One region of the Rossellomorea sp. H136 genome, then DNA from elsewhere that is predicted to be linked to it. Evidence: riboswitches for the same ligand, from Rfam matches in the RefSeq annotation. Region 1 holds a riboswitch; each other region holds the start of a gene.
What was found. Region 1 has a riboswitch for S-adenosylmethionine ahead of ACYH0O_RS21995 (O-acetylhomoserine aminocarboxypropyltransferase/cysteine synthase family protein). Riboswitches for the same ligand answer to the same signal wherever they lie in the genome.

Region 1 (2,202 bases):
GCTCTTCGTATGGGAACCCAAGCAAGAAATGCAGAAGTTCTTGCGGCAGACCTTCGATCAAATGATTATGTGAAAGGAGTCTATTACCCAACCGATCTATCGGATAAAGGAAATGGCGCAATCGTAACAATCGAGCTATCCAACACATGTGATATAAGCACATTCTTCAAATCACTTGGATGGATTAAAATCATCCCTTCCCTTGCAGGTGTAGAGACAACGGTTTCTTATCCATTAGGAACGTCTCATCGTGCTCTACCGAAGGATGCGCAGGAAAAACTCGGAATAAATACACATGTCGTACGCATATCGATAGGTATTGAAGATGGGGAAGACATCGTCGTTCAATTTAACGAAGCGATTACAGCCTCTATTAAAAATTAAATAATGTAAAAATTCTAAAAATACTCTTGACGTTGAGGTCGGTTACCCCTTATAATTCATCTCAACGCAAGAATTTTCACATTGACAACTACATGCTCTTATCCAGAGAGGTGGAGGGACTAGGCCCGATGAAACCCGGCAACCTTCATGTACGCAGTAATGCGTCACATGAAAAGGTGCTAATTCCTGCAGGCGATCTGCCTGAAAGATAAGAGGAGGACCCTATTAAATTAGACCCTCTTCTTAGGAAGAGGGTTTTTTATTTTTTCCTCTTCCATCTTCTTAGGAAAATATACTTCTTCGATTTTTCAGTTTCTGAGTTCAACAGGGGAATTTTGGCCGAAATTTAACATGAGAGAATAGGTCGGTATTTAACTGATAAAAAAACGAATTATTTTAACAGTCAATTCCGAATTCAACAGTCAAAATTCCAACAAACTTTAACAGGCAAACGTCCAAAACATCCAACCGCAAAACGGAAACCCAAACACCAAAACCATTTAGGAGGAATTATCAATGACAAAATCATTCGATTTCGACACACTTTTACTTCACGGTGGCCAGGAGCCGGATCCATCTACAGGTTCGAGGGCAGTGCCGATTTATCAAACGACATCTTACGTTTTCGATAACAGTGATCATGCAGCAAAATTATTTGCACTTGAAGAACCGGGAAACATTTATACCCGAATCATGAACCCAACTGTAGACGTGTTGGAAAAGCGCCTCGCTCTTTTAGAAGGTGGAATCGGAGCACTAGGTGTTTCATCGGGAATGGCCGCTATCTCACTATCAATCTTAAATATCGCCGGAGCAGGTGATGAAATTGTAGCAGCTACCAATCTTTACGGTGGAACCTATAATTTATTCTCGACCACCCTTCCGAAATACGGAATCAAGGTTCATTTTGTAGATCCGACTGACCCGGAAAATTTCCGTAAAGCGATTACGCCAAAAACGAAGGCTGTATTCGCTGAGACGATCGGAAATCCAAGTCTACATGTGCTTGATATTGAAGAGGTAGCAAAAGTGGCTCATGACCATCACATCCCACTGATCATCGATAATACTTTTGCCACTCCATATGTATGTAAGCCGATCGAGTATGGAGCTGATATCGTCATCCACTCTGCAACAAAATGGATTGGCGGTCATGGTACAGCAATCGGGGGAGTCGTCATTGACGGAGGGAAGTTTGATTGGAATCATGAAAAATTCCCGGGCTTCACGGAAGAGGACCGTAGCTATAACGGACTGCGTTATGCACAGGATGTAGGGCCGGCAGCCTTCATTACAAAATTAAGAGTGCAGCTGCTTCGTGACTTGGGAGCGTGCTTAAGTCCACAGAACGCATTCCTGCTGCTGCAGGGATTAGAAACGCTGCATCTTCGCATCGAACGTCACACAGAGAATGCCTTGAAGATTGCGGAGCATTTAGATCAGCATAATGGTGTCGCTTGGGTATCTTACCCTGGGCTGCCGCAGCATCCGTCTCATCAACTTGCTCAAAAATACTTGAAAAATGGAGCGGGATCCATCGTCGTCTTCGGAATTAAAGGTGGTAGAGATTCAGGACGGAAAGTAGTCGATAACATTTCCCTTTGGTCTCATGTTGCCAATGTAGGGGATGCGAAATCGCTGATCATCCATCCGGCTTCTACGACCCATCAACAATTAAACGACCAGGAAATCCGTGCGACAGGGGTAACCGAGGACCTTGTGAGACTTTCTGTTGGATTAGAGTCTGCGAAGGACCTGATCGAGGACTTGGATCATGCCATTGAAGTGGCGTTGGAAACATCACGGGTATGATAGAAA
Region 2 (2,202 bases), 790 kb from region 1:
AGCTTCCATCTATGAATCCAAGGATTCCAGCTAAAACAATTCCTCCGAACAAAACGACAAACACATTTAATCCGGCAAGAGCACCGACGATAACTCCTAGGTAAGGCAGAATTTTAATCCAATTAAAGCTTTCTGCCCCGACAGTTGCTTGATTCCCCATAGTAAGAACAAGGAGAATTACCATTGTCACGATCGCGGCAGGTAATACAATGAAGAAGTTGACTTTAAATTTATCTTTCATTTCCGTTTTCTGTGTACGAACAGCTGCAATGGTTGTATCTGAAATGAATGATAAGTTATCTCCGAACATCGCTCCTCCAATAACTGTCGCCATGGCAAGGGGCATAGATATATCTGTACCTGAACTAATCCCTACACCAATTGGCGCAAGTGCTGCGATCGTTCCCATGGATGTACCCATTGATAACGAAATGAAAGCCGCGATAATAAATAATCCAACGATGATCAAGTTACCGGGCAGCACGGAAAGGGCAAAGTTTACGGTTGAATCAACGGCCCCCATCTTTTCAGCCACTCCGGAAAATGCTCCTGCTAACAGGAAGATAAAGACCATGATCATGATATCAGGGTGACCGGCTCCTTTAGCGAAACGCTCAACCTTAGCCGTTAAAGTCTCTTTTCGGTTCATCAACAAACCTACAACGGATGCAATGATAATTGATACTAATACAGGAAAGGCATAAAAGTCTCCTGAAATGATGCCTGCTCCAAGGAACAGAGAAACAAATATGATCAAAGGCAGTAACGCCAATAGATTTCCTCTTTCTTGATTCATTCCTAATTCTCCTTTGTCGTCCAATTTACTAAATTACAAAAAACCTCTTCCGGAATAAGAAGAGGTTTCAAAAGAAAGAAACACTCTTCTTATCTTTCAAGCATTCGCTTGCTGGATGTGGCACAGCACTCAATATGAGTCCGCTGCCGAGACATCGCAGGGCCAGTCCCTCCGTCTCTCTGGATAAGAAGAATATCGTATTTAGTTGATTTAAAATGTACTTCCATACTTTAAAGGGTTTACTCGAAAAAGTCAAACGGGAAATATTTCTGTTTGCTTGATACGGACACCGATCAAATTCCTCCCTTATCAGCAACAAAAGCATGACTTTATCCATAATAAGGCATAAACTCATAGACAATTGAACGTTCAAGGTCTACTATAAGGAAGACAAAAAACATCTTGGGGGATACGGTAGTGGAAAGAACTGTACGAAATCAAATTTTCACATTACAAGGATTTTATTTATTAACGTTCTTCGGTGTTGGGAGTTTATATCCCTTACTCAGTGTGTATTTGAGCGAAAGCGTGGGGTTAAATGGTTATCAGATTGGAACGATCATGTCTGTAGGTCCCATCATGATGATTTTCTTCCAGCCTATTTGGGGAATGGTCAGTGACACGACCAATCGTCCCACCGTGGTTCTTGGTTTAACCTCTTTAGTAGCGGGAATCTTTGCACTCGGTTACTTGTTTATGGAATTTTACTATGGCCTGCTTATCGTGGCCATTCTAGTTGCCATTTTCCAAAGTGCGATCATTCCCGTTTCCGATAGTATCAGCTTGAAGTATACAAGTAAGGTCCGGTATAACTATGGAAATATCCGTCTGTTCGGATCATTGGGCTTTGGTATAGCAGTCTTTATGATGGGAAGACTTTCAGAGGGATTTATCGGGCCAACCATCATTTTTTACTCTTTCTTTATCTGTTTAGTCCTATCCGGATTCCTTTCTTTCCGGTTTCCGAAAGAGAGAGCGGCTGCAAAGCTTGATTTAAAGGCAGGGATGAAGGAATTATTCACGATGAAAAAGTTCCTTATCTTTTTAGCGGTCACATTCTTAGTGTTCGGGCCGAATTTAGCAAACAATGTGTATTTCGGATTATTTGTTGAAGATTCAGGCGGCACATATGCGGGGATTGGTCTTGCGTTCCTGATTGCAGTGTTATCGGAGGTTCCCTTTATGAGAATCGCCGGTGGATGGATTGATAAGTTCGGACTCTTGACAGTCGCTGCCTTGGCAGGTGCTACATCCATGCTCCGCTGGCTCTTTTACTTTACAGAACCAAGTTTATGGCTTGTCTATTCATCGGCTGTCATGCAAGGACTTGCCATTGGCTTGTTCATTCCAGCCGGATTGCGATACATTAAAGAAATCACGCCTTCCCACATTACAGCAACGGCCGT
Region 3 (2,202 bases), 240 kb from region 1:
AAGTTTCACTGGGAGGGTATTCATGCGAATATATTTAGAGGAATTAGTAGATCGATGTCATTCAAGGTATCACTTACGACTCTTATTTCCAGATAGCCCGTTTATTCTTCAGTTTGATTGTGAAAAAGAATTGTGCGGTATTTCGATTTCGAGCAAGGGGTGCACAGTGTTGGATGATTTGAATAGGGATGCGCATTTCGTCATTGAAGGAATGGATGAAAGTGTGGTTTCATTACTAACTGGGGAAGAACGGTTGTCTCAACTGATTGAGGACGGATCCCTGAAAGTAAGGGGAGGGTATCGTCCACTATTATTTGTGGAGTCGGTTCTTTGGCTAACGAGATCCAGAGAAAAAGAGCCTGTTGAAGTTTAAACAGAAAAAATAATTGACACACTCTATTTCCGGTGATAAAATCTCTCTTGTAGCAAATTTTCTGAGTCTTTAACTATTCCAAATAATTTAATAATATACTTTACTCTTATTAAGAGAGGTGGAGGGACGTGCCCTATGAAGCCCGGCAACCGTCAATGAAAATTGAAATGGTGCCAATTCACTCAAAGCAATTGCTTTGAAAGATGAGAGAAAGGATAGTCCTATATGATTATGCCTTTCTGCTTATCGCAGGAAGGCATTTTTTATTACTTAAGAAAAAGAAGCTGGAAACATTAGGTAAGTACAACAGTAATTCTGATTAAACAGGTCGTTTTACTCCGAAAGAAGGTGGAATACAACATGATTACCATTTCAGATGTGAAGAAAATATATCAATCCAAATCGGGTCCGATCTCAGCCGTTGATGGGGTCAATATTGATATTGCCCAAGGAGAAATTTTTGGAGTGATTGGCTATAGTGGGGCAGGTAAGAGTACGCTGATCCGGATGCTTAATGGTCTTGAAGTTCCTTCAGATGGAATAGTTGACGTGAATGGTCAAATCGTTTCCCAAGTAAAGGGGAAAAAGCTGAGGGAAGCAAGACAGTCAATAGGCATGATTTTTCAACACTTTAATCTCCTCTGGTCCCGTACTGTATTAGAAAATATCCAGTTCCCATTAGAAATTGCTGGAGTATCAAAGAAAGAGAGAGTCCAAAGAGCTAATGAATTATTAAAGCTTGTAGGCTTGGAAGGCAGAGGAGATGCCTATCCGTCTCAACTGAGCGGCGGACAGAAACAGCGAGTGGGGATTGCAAGATCCCTTGCAAACAATCCCGATGTCCTTCTATGTGATGAAGCTACTTCCGCTTTAGATCCACAAACAACCGATTCCATCCTTGATTTACTGGTGGATATTAATAAACGCTTAGGGCTGACGATTGTCCTGATCACTCATGAAATGCACGTGATCCAGAAGATCTGTCACCGGGTTGCAGTCATGGAACAGGGAAAAGTCGTGGAACTAGGGGATGTATTGGAAGTGTTCCGAAATCCACAAGAGCAAGTGACAAAGCGTTTCGTAAGAGAAGTCTCGGAAGTAAAGGAAACGGGTGAAACCATTGATCACCTATTGGCGCAATATCCTAATGGAAAAGTGTTGAAATTTACTTTTGTAGGTGAATCAACTGAGCAGCCGCTCATCACCGCGCTGATAAGAAAGTTTGACTTAGACGTAAACATCCTGCAAGGACAAATCTCCCAAACTCAAAAAGGTGCCTATGGAACGTTATTTGTTCACCTTGATGGGGATGAACAAACCATCAAAGATGCATTAGCATTTGCTCAAACACAACTGGTTCAAGTGGAGGTGTTGAGAGGATGATTGAAAATTTATTTCCAAATGTAGATTGGGAGAAGATGTGGGAAGCAACCCTCGAAACCCTGTATATGACCGGTATGTCTGTATTGATTACCTTTGTACTCGGAATGATCCTTGGGATATTGCTCTTCCTTACTTCTAAGGAAAATCTATGGGATAACAAACTGACATATACGATTACAAGTGCAGTCGTAAATGTGTTCAGATCGATTCCATTCATTATATTGATTGTATTGTTAATTCCGTTCACCAAGTTTTTATTAGACACGATCCGTGGGGCGAATGCAGCTCTGCCCGCACTAATTATCGGAGCCGCTCCGTTTTACGCTCGCATGGTAGAGATAGCTTTAAGAGAAGTAAACAAAGGTGTCATCGAAGCCGCGAAAGCGATGGGGGCGAAGACAAGCACAATTATATGGAAAGTACTGATACCAGAATCTATGCCGGCT
Region 4 (2,202 bases), 1.9 Mb from region 1:
TTGAAGGCGTTCTTTTCCTTCATGGACGATCTGCCTTATGACATTTGCCTCTAAGCCCTATAGCTGGACAAGTCTCACATAAGCTACTTTCCCGCAGGAGTCTTCGTCTTGCACTCCAATCAACCGCTGGAGACTGCTAAAATCAAATGGACCCAAAATAAATAATAAACCCGAACAAATCTGCACACTAAGAAGCAGGTTTGTTCGGGTTTGACTTAGGCTAAAAAACTTTTGTCCCAGCCTCTTTTTTACGTTATCCTTCGAGTTCAGCGGTTTCGGAATCGTTTGTCCTTCATCCGTTCCATCAGCTCATCTACTGATACCTCTTCGCTTAAAAGATCGGGTCCCACTTTTGAGAGAGACGAATGGGTGCCCGGGCACTTCTTCGTCACGAAGAACCTCTATATCAGATGCACTATAGAGAAGTGCCGATTTATTTTCATTGGCCAACCGGAGCTGGCGGTTTGTTTTCGGGTTTCTGATATACCATTTCCCGTAAAGCTGAATGTGGGAGTAGATCGGGTACCCATTGTCAAAGCGGATGAGCATGGCTTTTCCCTTCTAATCCTCCCTTTTCACGAGTGACTCCTTTAGCAGATCCCCGTAGTCTTCTAAATGAGGGAAGGCAAAATATATATCTTCCACGGTTTTACTTTTAAGAGCACTTTCAACTGAATCTGCGGCTCGTCTGATTTCCGGACCTTCTGGCATGGCGGTTTCTCCTTTTTAATATAGTTGTTCCCTTTTTACACCTCAATGTAACATTCAGATAGGCTGGGCTACCCAGCAGTTTCATGGTCTTGACATTATTCCAATATATTGATAGAGTTTTAAAAAATCTACATATTTCTTATCCAGAGAGGTGGAGGGACTGGCCCTTTGAAGCCTCAGCAACAGGTCTGTGAAGATACTGTGCTAATTCCAGCGGGTGATTCAAACCCTGATAGATAGGAGCAATCTTTTTATTTGTCGGTGACGCACTCGTTCAGGGTGCGTTTTTTGTTTGTTCACTTTTTCCACAATATATTTAGAAGGAAGGGTGTTTTTGATGGGAAACGCAGGACAGAGTTTTAAAAGAGCGATGAAGACACGTCATTTAGTGATGCTTTCTCTTGGAGGGGTGATCGGAACCGGGCTTTTCTTGAGTTCGGGGTATACGATTCATCAGGCAGGACCATTTGGGACGATCCTTGCTTATTTGGTTGGGGCGCTGGTGGTGTATCTTGTGATGCTTTGTTTAGGTGAGCTTTCTGTCTACATGCCAGAAACGGGATCCTTTCATAGTTATGCTGCAAAGTTCATTGGACCTGGGACCGGGTACACGGTGGGCTGGTTATATTGGCTGTCATGGACAGTGGCATTGGGGTCGGAGTTTACGGCGGCTGGCTTGATGATGCAGCGTTGGTTTCCTTCGATTAGTGTATGGATCTGGAGCGCAGTCTTTGCTGCGTTGATTTTTGGACTTAATGCGTTGTCAGTCCGGTTTTTTGCTGAATCTGAATTTTGGTTTTCTTTAGTAAAAGTGATTGCGATCGTTGCGTTTATTGTAATTGGGGTAGGCGCGATCGTCGGATTCATCCCTCTCAGTCATTCAGAGCCCGCTCCGTTTTTCTCGAATATCACAAGTTCAGGGTTGTTTCCGAATGGAGCATTTGCCATTCTGATGACCATGCTTGCCGTCAATTTTGCTTTTTCAGGAACAGAATTGATAGGGGTCGCAGCGGGAGAAACAGAGGATCCATCAAAATCGATTCCTAAAGCCATCCGCACCACGCTTGTGAGATTGATCATCTTTTATGTAGGGACGATTGTAGTATTATCTGCTTTATTGCCGAGTCAGTCAGCCGGTGTATTGGAAAGTCCTTTCGTAGCGGTGCTTGGAGGGATTGGAATCCCGTATGCCGCCGATATCATGAATTTTGTGATTATAACGGCCATTTTATCAGCGGCAAACTCCGGTCTGTATGCTTCTTCCAGAATGCTATGGTCACTGGCTGATAAGCAAATGATCTCACCGGTTTTTGCCAAATTGACAGATCGGGGAATCCCTCTCAATGCGATAGTTTGCAGCATGCTTGGAGGGGGGCTGGCCTTGCTTTCAAGCATCATTGCACCGGGGACGGTCTACATCGTATTGATTTCTGTCTCAGGTCTTGCTGTAGTGATCGTGTGGATGAGCATTAGTGCAGCCCAATTTCTATT

Region 2: it holds a riboswitch for S-adenosylmethionine, as region 1 does, so the genes downstream of both, ACYH0O_RS01115 (Na+/H+ antiporter NhaC family protein) here and ACYH0O_RS21995 (O-acetylhomoserine aminocarboxypropyltransferase/cysteine synthase family protein) in region 1, are expected to answer to the same signal.
Region 3: it holds a riboswitch for S-adenosylmethionine, as region 1 does, so the genes downstream of both, ACYH0O_RS20975 (methionine ABC transporter ATP-binding protein) here and ACYH0O_RS21995 (O-acetylhomoserine aminocarboxypropyltransferase/cysteine synthase family protein) in region 1, are expected to answer to the same signal.
Region 4: it holds a riboswitch for S-adenosylmethionine, as region 1 does, so the genes downstream of both, mmuP (S-methylmethionine permease) here and ACYH0O_RS21995 (O-acetylhomoserine aminocarboxypropyltransferase/cysteine synthase family protein) in region 1, are expected to answer to the same signal.

What each region holds. Positions count from the first base shown of each region.
Region 1 covers NZ_CM166371.1:4,363,531-4,365,732, reverse strand. The annotation lists gene ACYH0O_RS22000 (trans-sulfuration enzyme family protein) at 1-384, shown strand, start outside; SAM riboswitch class I at 480-599, shown strand; gene ACYH0O_RS21995 (O-acetylhomoserine aminocarboxypropyltransferase/cysteine synthase family protein) at 901-2,196, shown strand.
Region 2 covers NZ_CM166371.1:200,762-202,963, forward strand. The annotation lists gene ACYH0O_RS01115 (Na+/H+ antiporter NhaC family protein) at 1-796, opposite strand, end outside; SAM riboswitch class I at 883-986, opposite strand; gene ACYH0O_RS01120 (MFS transporter) at 1,214-2,202, shown strand, end outside.
Region 3 covers NZ_CM166371.1:4,122,345-4,124,546, reverse strand. The annotation lists gene ACYH0O_RS20980 (SCP2 sterol-binding domain-containing protein) at 23-373, shown strand; SAM riboswitch class I at 477-583, shown strand; gene ACYH0O_RS20975 (methionine ABC transporter ATP-binding protein) at 734-1,756, shown strand; gene ACYH0O_RS20970 (methionine ABC transporter permease) at 1,753-2,202, shown strand, end outside.
Region 4 covers NZ_CM166371.1:1,263,946-1,266,147, forward strand. The annotation lists gene ACYH0O_RS06340 (hypothetical protein) at 310-549, opposite strand; gene ACYH0O_RS06345 (hypothetical protein) at 562-711, opposite strand; SAM riboswitch class I at 848-954, shown strand; gene mmuP (S-methylmethionine permease) at 1,049-2,202, shown strand, end outside.